Regions from separate parts of the Fusibacter fontis genome, predicted to be linked through region 2. Evidence: predicted binding sites of a transcription regulator. Region 2 holds the regulator's gene; each other region holds the start of a gene.

Region 1 (3,289 bases), 100 kb from region 2:
GCATTGAAATCACCTCTTCTGGAGCTTTTAACGGCATTGGAAAGACAGAACCTGCAGCAATTACCAGCATCATCTTTAATTTACTGAGAATTCCCATGGCGCTGTATTTTAGCAAGATGACATTTTTAGGACTCAATGGTATTTGGTGGAGTATTACCATTAGCAGCATATTCAAGGGAATCATCGTCTACATTTGGTTTGGTTTAATTGTTAAGACAAAACCCGAATTTGATTTAAATGAGGTCAATTGTTAAAACCATGCGTGGAGTTATTTCGAATCATTAAAATGAATATTAATAAAACGTACGATATTGTTAACATGGATTTTATTGTATTTGCAACTGTTCTATGGTATTTTTAACACATGAATTTCAAGGAGTTAAAGATGAACATAGAAAGATTTAAATCGGTAAGTCCAAATGGATTTTCACCGTTAGATATTATATTAGAATGGAAACGCGACGGTGTCGTGATGCATCATGGTAATGAGCTGAGTATGAACATTATCAAGCAAAACGGCAAATTAACATGCCCAGATGAAAGTGTGGATAAAGTCGTGATCGATTGTATTTCCAAACTTGACGATGGTCTTTCATCCATCATTCGAGAAGCGAGACGCATCTTGAAAAAAGATGGTCGGTTGTTCATTTCTATAGAAGAAAAAACGACGACGTTTTCATTTTGGGGAAAGTTTCTTCAAAAATGGAATGATAAAAGCCTTGTCGATCAGATCGCCGAGATGATCTCAGATGAAGGACTCTTAATCGATAAAAATTTTATTGTAGATGGGTCTAAAATCTATCTTGAAATCGTCAAACTTGAAAGTGAATATTTAAAGAAGAAAATCAGAATGTAAGGAATTCTTGTAGATTTAAGAATTTACTGTAGATTTAAGAGTTTCTTGTTGATGTAGAAAGTTGTTGTTTGTGATACAATAAGACAAAATTGTTCGTTCATCGAGGGCCTTATGTGTGAAAAAAGTAATTTGCAGTTTCTATATCAATGGAAAATATTAGCTGAAGATAAGCAGGCAAAGGATGACGCTTGTTTTTTTGAGACTGAAAAGGTCCTGTATGAAATCGGAATTCGAACGCGTGTTGAAAAACGAGTGGATGAAGATGGCAAGGGCGATGGAGAGGGTTATTTACTGTTGGTGCCTTTAAAAGATTTTGAAGTGGCATATGCGCTATATTCAGGCGAAGTCAAGCGCGTGATAACAGAGCCTAAGGAAACGTATCATGTTTTTGAAGATGATCTGTCCTATAAAAACAAGAATTTATATCGCAATCGATATGAGAACTTAGTATGCAAACGCAACAGCAGACGGTATCTGTATTTAGGAATTGCCATAGCAATCATGCTTTTTTTGCTCAAAACGATGAGTCACTTTTTTATATAATCGAAGGAATAAAGCCATTAAATTACGGACCAAAATAAATTATCTTGTTGGATATTTTAACAATTAATGTTAAAATGGTCGCATGGGGATAGTTTATTTTTTTTCGCATCAAAGTTAAATATTTAACAAAACGGAGGGAGCAAATGAAATTTGAATTAACAAATGAAGATCTCATGATGCGTGATATGTTTAGAACATTCACGAAAAATGAGGTAGAACCAATCGCTGCAGAAATCGATGACTTAGAAAGATTTCCAGAAGAAACTGTTAAAAAAATGGCAACCCTTGGGATGATGGGTGTCCCATTCCCAAGAGAGTACGGTGGTGCTGGTGGTTCATACTGGCAATACATCAACCTCGTTGAGGAATTAGGCGTTTCATGTGCAACGACTTCTGTTGTCGTATCTGCACATACGTCTCTATGCGCTGCACCAATTTATGAATTTGGTACAGAAGAGCAAAAACAAAAATATTTAGTGCCCCTTGCAAAAGGCGAGAAAATTGGAGCGTTTGGTTTGACTGAACCAAATGCAGGTACGGATGCTTCGGGACAACAGACGACGGCAGTTAAAGATGGTGATCACTATATTTTAAATGGCAGTAAAATATTTATCACCAACGCGGGTTATGCAGATACCTATATCGTAATTGCGATGACTGATCGTTCTCTTGGACTTAAAGGTATTTCAGCATTTATCGTAGAAGCAGGTACACCAGGATTTACCATTGGAAAAAAAGAGAAAAAATTGGGAATCCGCGGTTCAAGTACATGTGAGTTGATTTTTGAAGATTGTAAAATCCCTGTTGAAAATATGTTAGGTGGAGAAGGCAAAGGCTTTAAAGTTGCCATGATGACACTTGATGGAGGCCGTATCGGTATTGCTGCACAAGCACTTGGTATTGCTCAAGGCGCTTATAACGAAGCGGTTAAATATGTCAAAGAAAGAAAACAATTTGGAAAGCCGATTGCTGCATTCCAAAATACGCAATTTGTGATTGCTGATATGAAAACAAAAATTGAAGCTGCACGTTTACTCGTGTACAATGCTGCTTATAAAAAAGGCAACAAAATGCCTTATGCTCAAGATGCTGCAATGGCAAAATTATTCGCATCTGAAGTGGCAATGGAAGTGACGACTAAAGCAGTTCAATTATTTGGTGGCTATGGATATACACGTGAATATCCAGTGGAAAGAATGATGAGAGACGCTAAAATTACCGAGATTTACGAAGGTACAAGCGAAGTTCAAAGAATGGTTATTTCTTCATCTGAATTAAAATAATCCAATCATTCATAGTCAAAAGACATTCAGTTCTATAATTGTGTAAATGGAGGCAAACGATGAAAATTGTTGTATGTATAAAACAAGTTCCTGATACCAACGAAGTTAAGTTGGATCCAAAAACAGGTACGCTGATTCGAGATGGCGTTCCAAGTATCATTAACCCAGATGACAAAGCTGGATTAGAAGCAGCACTTAGATTAAAAGATCAATACGGTGCACATATTACCGTGGTAACGATGGGTCCCCCACAAGCAAAAGTTGCTTTGCAGGAAGCTTATGCCATGGGTGCAGATCGCGTGATTTTACTCACAGACAGAGTATTTGCTGGCGCAGATACACTTGCGACATCGACGACGATTGCAGCTGCACTTAAAAAATTAGAATATGATTTAGTGATTACAGGAAGACAAGCAATTGATGGGGATACCGCTCAAGTTGGACCACAAATCGCAGAACACTTAGATTTACCACAAATCTCTTATGTGTCTGCATTTGAACACAAAGGCGATCACGCAATTGTTAAACGAACATTTGAAGATGGATTCCAAAAGATAAAAGTTTCTTATCCATGTCTGATTACAGCTTTAAGCGAATTAAACGAAGC
Region 2 (3,289 bases):
ATTTTTTAAGTTCAGCCTCATAGTTGGCCTTCTTTTGTGTCATAAATCGCGTATAGTTTCCATTGTACTCTGTCAGTTCACAAGCCTCAATTTCAAAGATGCGCGTTGCGATTTGATCTAAAAAGTAACGGTCATGTGAAATCATGAGGATGGTACCTGGATAGTCTTGTAAAAATGACTCAAGCCACTTGATTGCAGAAATATCTAAGTGATTGGTCGGTTCGTCTAAAAATAGAATATCCGGTTTTCTTAAAAGAAGTTTTGCGACGCCGACGCGCGATTTTTGTCCACCGCTCAATTGGTTGATGGGTTTGTAAAACTCAGACTCCAAAAACCCGAGTCCAGTGAGTACCCCTCGAATTTTGCTATTGATTGAGTATCCGTCAAGCTGGTCAAATGTTGCTTGAACATGACTGTATTCATTTAGCAGTGATTCGCTATGATCGTGCACCATTTGCTCTTCAAGGTGACGCATTTTTTGCTCGATGGCATAAATATCAGAGAAAACCTCTTCGCAGTAATCAAAAATAGGCTGCTGGATATTGAGGTTGGTATTTTGTTCTAAATAACCAATGGTCATGTCTTTAGCAAAAAAAATATCTCCTGAATCCTTCGTTTCATGGCCTGTGAGTATTTTCATTAAAGTGGTTTTGCCAGCTCCGTTAACGCCAATTAAGCCAATTTTATCTTTCGCATTGACAGTGAATGAAACATCGTCTAGAATTGTATCGATACCGAAGGATTTGCATAATCCGGTACAAGAAAGTGCAATCATAAGATCTCCTGTAGGTCCTTTATTGTAGTTCATTGCCACATTATTATAGCTTATATAACCGTAAATAGAAAGACTCTCGGCTATTTTACAAGCTTGTTATTTATTTGACATTCTTTTACAATGAGTGTATAATCTAAAAAAGTCCTGACAACGAGGTGGGTTAATGAAAGATAAAAATATATCAGTTGCAGTTATTAGACGCTTACCGAAGTATCACCGTTACTTAAAAGAATTACTGGATAACGATATCAAGAGAATTTCCTCAAAAGAACTCAGTAAAATGATTGGTTTTACAGCTTCTCAAATTAGACAAGACTTAAACAATTTTGGTGGATTTGGCCAACAAGGTTATGGATATAATGTTGAAGATTTGTATAGTGAAATTGGCAAAATACTTGGATTAACACGTGAGTACAACGTCGTGATCATCGGCGCAGGAAACCTTGGTCAAGCTTTGGCAAATTATGCGAGCTTTAGCAAACTCGGCTTCAAGCTCAAAGCACTCTTTGATGTCAATCCGAAAGTGATTGGACTAAAAATTAACAATGTTGAAGTTTTGGACATGGATGCATTTGAGGCATTTGTTAATGAGAATGACGTTGAAGTAGTTTATATTTGTACCAGTCGAGATGGTGCTCAAGAAGTTGCAAATAAAATTCAAAAGACGAAAGTGAAAGCAATTTGGAATTTTGCACCAGTAGACCTTAAAGTATCCAAAGATGTTGTCGTTGAGAATATCCATTTGGTAGATAATTTGTTGACATTGTCGTACTTTTTAAAAGATACGCCGGCGCCGAACAAAGGCTAGAGGCAAGAAACGAATATTTTTTTAAAATAAGCGGGATAAGGGATGACCTTCTCCCGTTTTTTTGATAAAATAACCCATAGGGATTGAATTAAAATTTTATGGGAGGCAAAAATGAAAGAAGTAGTTATTGTAAGTGCAGTACGTACAGCTGTTGGCTCTTTTGGTGGATCACTTAAAGACATTACGCCAGCTGAACTTGGTGCAACTGTCATTCAAGGTGCGTTAGAGAAAATAAATTTAGCACCTGAAAAAGTGGATGAAGTTATTCTTGGATCGGTTTTACAGTCCGGTTATGGACAAGGAGTATCGCGACAAGCATGGATTAAAAATGGCTATCCAGTTGAAGTTCCTTGTACGACGATTAACATGATCTGTGGATCCGGATTAAAAGCAGTATCTCTTGCGTATCAGTCAATTGTCGCTGGAACAAATGATATTGTGATTGCCGGTGGTACAGAAAATATGAGTATGGCACCTTACCTCATTAAAAATGCCCGTTGGGGACAGCGCATGGGAAATGGAGAGTTATACGATACCATGGTAATGGACGGTTTGTGGGAAGCGTTCAACAATTATCATATGGGTATGACGGCAGAAAACATCGTTGAACAGTGGGGTCTTACGAGAGAAGAGCAAGATCAATTAGCGTATAATTCTCAGAAAAAAGCAGCTGAAGCACGTGCAACAGGCCGATTTAGAGATGAAATTATACCTGTATTTTTGCCAAATAGAAAAGGGGATCCAATTCGTTTTGACGAAGATGAATATATAAAAGAAACGACACTCGAGAAATTAGCAGCTTTAAAACCTGCTTTTAAACGCGATGGTGGAACTGTTACAGCAGGTAATGCCTCAGGAATTAACGACGGCGCTTCTGTGGTGATTGTCATGAGCAAAGAGAAAGCAGATGAACTTGGCATTCAACCGCTTTGTACCATTGCTGCACATGCATCTGCAGGTGTAGATCCTAAAATTATGGGCATCGGTCCTGTACCAGCGACTAAAAAAGCGCTTGAGAGAGCGGGAATTACAGTTGCCGATTTAGATTTAATTGAGGCAAATGAGGCTTTTGCTGCACAAGCATTGGCGGTTGGTAAAGAACTTGGATTTAACCAAGAAATAGTCAATGTCAATGGCGGTGCAATTGCAATAGGTCATCCAATTGGCGCTTCTGGGAACAGAATTTTAGTCACGCTGATTCATGAACTGATTAAAAGAGAAGGACGTTATGGTTTGGCGACGCTTTGTATCGGCGGCGGAATGGGTGAAGCACTGATCATTAAACGATAAATAGCACGTTGTTATGAACACATAATTTTAACCAAACTGGGAATTGCCAATGCAATTCCCTTTAATTGTTATGGAGATGAATATGGCAAATTATTCAAGAGAAATATCGCATATGATGGACCGACTCAATATCAAAACGTTATCTCAGGACAAAAATGGATTTTATCGCAAACATCTGAGTATTAAACTGAACTTGCTGGAAATACTGATGTTAAAGCAGATTAAAGAAGGTGGAGAAGTCCGGATTAACACATTGATTAAACACCTTGAAATCGATCGAAATCTGCTCAACACGACGCTGAAACGGTTGACAAGTCTCAAACTCGTGACGAAGAGAAGCGACGAGCGCGATAAGAGGGGTCAAATAGTTGAAGTGACAGCCTATGGAGAGACCATTTATGAAGAAATTAAAGTCG
Region 3 (3,289 bases), 890 kb from region 2:
GCTTCTTCTCTCGTAATTGCGCGACCACGACCTGTTTTAATGTAATATTCAGCAGCATGACCTAATTGAATACACATTTCTTCTTTTAAGTGACCACAGCCTTCGCCCATTGCTTCTCTCGAAGTACGGCACGAACAATCTGACACCGAGAAAATCGTCGCTTCATTTAAATGTTTAGATACTTCTTCATAGCTCGCTCTTCTTGAATCGCCATCGATGGCTCTTTCAATTGGAAGTACGCGCATTGGACCAGCGCCTATTGGCATGATACCAGCAGCCATAGGGCCTTTTTTCGTTCCGAAATAATAAAATGCTTCAGCAACTTGTGGGTATTTTGCCACGAGTTCTTTGTTGTTGTTAATCATTTCAAGGTGGCCAGGTACAAAGATATCTTGCCAGTACATATCCACGCCGTTCACTGTGTTCACAAATGCCACACCTGCCCAAGCGATGTGCTCAAGCGCTGCTTTTACTTTTTCGTATGGCTCACCAGAAGCTTTTGCTACGTCTTCAGCACTGAGTTTTTTTCTAAACTCTAAATGGCAAGCAATTTTTGCTTGAAAAGGATCTAAAATTGGCTCTAAGCAGTAGTATTCTGGACCAAATGGAATCGCTTCTCTACTTGTACCCGCTTTTGTTCGGCCAATTTTGTTTGCTAAGTCTAATATTTCTTGTCTGTATGGTCTGCCATTGACATCCGCCCATGAAAATGCAAACTCAAATCTTTTGGATTTGTTTAAGTTGGTTTTTTGATCTGGTTTTGACATGTTATACTCCTTTTGTGCACTCGCACTGACTCATAATGATTTAAATGATTTAAATTATTTAAATTCTTTTACTGATTTTTCAAGCCATGCAGCCCATTTTTCAACACCTTCGCCTGTTTTTGCTGAAATTGGGATGATTTCCATATTCGGGTTGAGTTTTCTAACGCGTTCTTCCACTTTAGCTAAGTCAAAATCAAAATAAGGAAGTGTATCGATTTTGTTAATTAATAGGACATCACAGATAGAAAACATCAGTGGATATTTAAGTGGTTTGTCGTCTCCTTCAGGAACGCTAAGAATCATCGCATTTTTAACTGCGCCTGTATCAAACTCCGCAGGGCATACGAGATTTCCGACATTTTCTAAAATAACCAAGTCAAGACCTTCATATCCAAGTCCTTCAAGTCCTTGTTTTGTCATATCTGCATCTAAATGGCACATGCCGCCAGTATGGAGCTGAATGACTTTAACACCTGTTTCTGAAATCGTTTGTGCATCTACGTCAGAATCGATATCCGCTTCCATAACGCCGATTGCGAGATTGTTTTTCAAATGATTTAACGTCTTGACCAATGTTGTTGTTTTTCCAGCCCCTGGTGATGCCATTAAATTTAATAAGAATGTTTTCTTTTCTTTTAGTTCTGTTCTTAATAAATCTGCTTGATGATTATTGTCTTCAAAGATGCTCTCTTTGATTTCCATCACTTTGAATTTCTCCATAAGATTCCCTCCTCTAACCGCTCGGATTCTTTGTTTATTAACACAATTGTACGAAAAATTAAAATGACTGTCAAAAAAATAACAACATTGATATTTCAATGTTGTTACTATTTGTATTTCATGTTGTGTTGACATTTTTTCGGTGCGTATTTTTATCTAAAATCGCTGATTTTCTAATCGATATGCTCATTTAATTGTAAGTATAACTTGAATGTAAAATATCGCATCATATTCTTGTATACATTTAAACAATCTATCGATATTTCGGTTGTACATAGAGCAAATCATAAATATTTCCAGTGATTTCAATGCCTGAGACCTCTTTGTATTTTACAGTTGACCCTTTTTTTACCTGTATTGAAATCCAGTAAGGTTGTGCACATCGATTGTTCTCCCAGTCTAATGTCATTTTACATAAAGGTAACACATACTCGACAACATATACATCTCCAGCGCTTGTGGATTGTTCTTTCTTTAACATTAATGGAAACGCAACCTCAAATCCCGTCTCATCGCGATAGAGATAGGTTTGGCCTTTTGTATTTGTGTAACGCATCGCCATGAGTTCAGGCGAGCACGTCATTGTCACTTGTTCTGGTTTGCCTTTTATGAGCACTTCAATGCGCACGGTTTCATACGAAAGAAATCTAAGTGGATTGAGCGCTAATCTAGTTCCCCATACATCTTGCTGGCCACGCCAATGATTCCAGTAACCTTTAATCTCTGCCTTGACTATCTGTATTCCCACGTAATTCTTTACGACGCCATCTACTGCTTGATTGCCACTTGGTGTCTGTGCAGTAAATTCAAATTGGTACTGATCGTCTGGAAGATCCTCTGGAACCTCTAATTGTCCTTCAAAAGTATTTGGAATGCTCTTTGATTTCGTTAAAATGACATCTTGTTGAAAATGTGTTCCCTGAAAAAGTGTTACGACAACACTTGAAGCGTATTTATTCACTGCCGCTGTAAATTTCATCATTCCTCCCGCTTCAAATCCATCAACTTGACCCTTAACAGTAATCGGCGTTCGAATCGTAAATGGAAGCTTTATCACTTTTTGAATACTTGGATTCGAAACAGACTGCGCGGTACATTCAACATAATATGTGCCATCTTTGAGTGTTGGGTTCAGTGTAAATACTTGATCTGTATAATGATATTTATTCCCTATTTTGTTATAATTTGGAATTTGCGAGCTGAATAATAACGCCTTCTCATCCAGCGTTTGTCCTTGCGCATTCTTTAATTTGATTTTGAGTGTATGTGGTAAATGGTAATTGGTGGCGAGTTGGTGAACGACGATGCTTTCTGATGCGGGAACTGAACTGATACTAAATGCCACATCCATTGGTTTTAATTGTCCCCATAACTGCATCGGCGCTTCTGAATCAAGCGTAAATGTCTTTGTCTTTTCATCACTCCACGCACCCTCAATGTCTTTGACCATGTATCTCAGTTCATACGTACCTGGTGTGAGGTTATCTGGAATAGAATAGATCCATACATTATCACCCGATGTTTTTCGGTACATGATTTTGCGCTCTCTGATGCCTCTTTGTGCATCGGTGTATTGATGATCGAGGTCATACGATAAATCGACCCATGATGTTTTGTAACTGGATGTTGAAGGGTTGTAGTCCCAATCGAGGGTAAAATCTGCAATGGGTCTACGGTGTACGTATATGTCCAGTTTGGCAATGTTGGAATCCTTACTAAACGTCGCCTTTCCCACTGGTACGTCTTTGACCTTTCGATAAATGGAATACATGCCAGGCTTCGAGAACGATGTACGTGGTACA

What was found. The regulator Rex, encoded in region 2, represses fermentation and respiration genes when NADH is low (regulators of the CRP and FNR family bind a similar motif). The targets are predictions, from matches to a motif close to ATTGTTAANNNNTTAACAAT.
Region 1: the regulator Rex is predicted to act here: its motif matches at 1,510-1,529, upstream of ACZ41W_RS11225 (acyl-CoA dehydrogenase).
Region 3: the regulator Rex is predicted to act here: its motif matches at 1,554-1,573, upstream of hypB (hydrogenase nickel incorporation protein HypB).

What each region holds. Positions count from the first base shown of each region.
Region 1 covers NZ_AP042445.1:2,511,946-2,515,234, forward strand. Annotated here, with positions in the region: gene ACZ41W_RS11210 (MATE family efflux transporter) at 1-254, shown strand, start outside; gene ACZ41W_RS11215 (hypothetical protein) at 386-856, shown strand; gene ACZ41W_RS11220 (hypothetical protein) at 968-1,399, shown strand; gene ACZ41W_RS11225 (acyl-CoA dehydrogenase) at 1,543-2,682, shown strand; gene ACZ41W_RS11230 (electron transfer flavoprotein subunit beta/FixA family protein) at 2,742-3,289, shown strand, end outside.
Region 2 covers NZ_AP042445.1:2,613,154-2,616,442, forward strand. Annotated here, with positions in the region: gene abc-f (ribosomal protection-like ABC-F family protein) at 1-775, opposite strand, end outside; gene ACZ41W_RS11705 (redox-sensing transcriptional repressor Rex) at 939-1,583, shown strand; gene ACZ41W_RS11710 (acetyl-CoA C-acetyltransferase) at 1,695-2,873, shown strand; gene ACZ41W_RS11715 (MarR family winged helix-turn-helix transcriptional regulator) at 2,956-3,289, shown strand, end outside.
Region 3 covers NZ_AP042445.1:1,721,275-1,724,563, forward strand. Annotated here, with positions in the region: gene ACZ41W_RS07760 (FAD-dependent oxidoreductase) at 1-767, opposite strand, end outside; gene hypB (hydrogenase nickel incorporation protein HypB) at 822-1,487, opposite strand; gene ACZ41W_RS07770 (Athe_2463 domain-containing protein) at 1,741-3,289, opposite strand, start outside.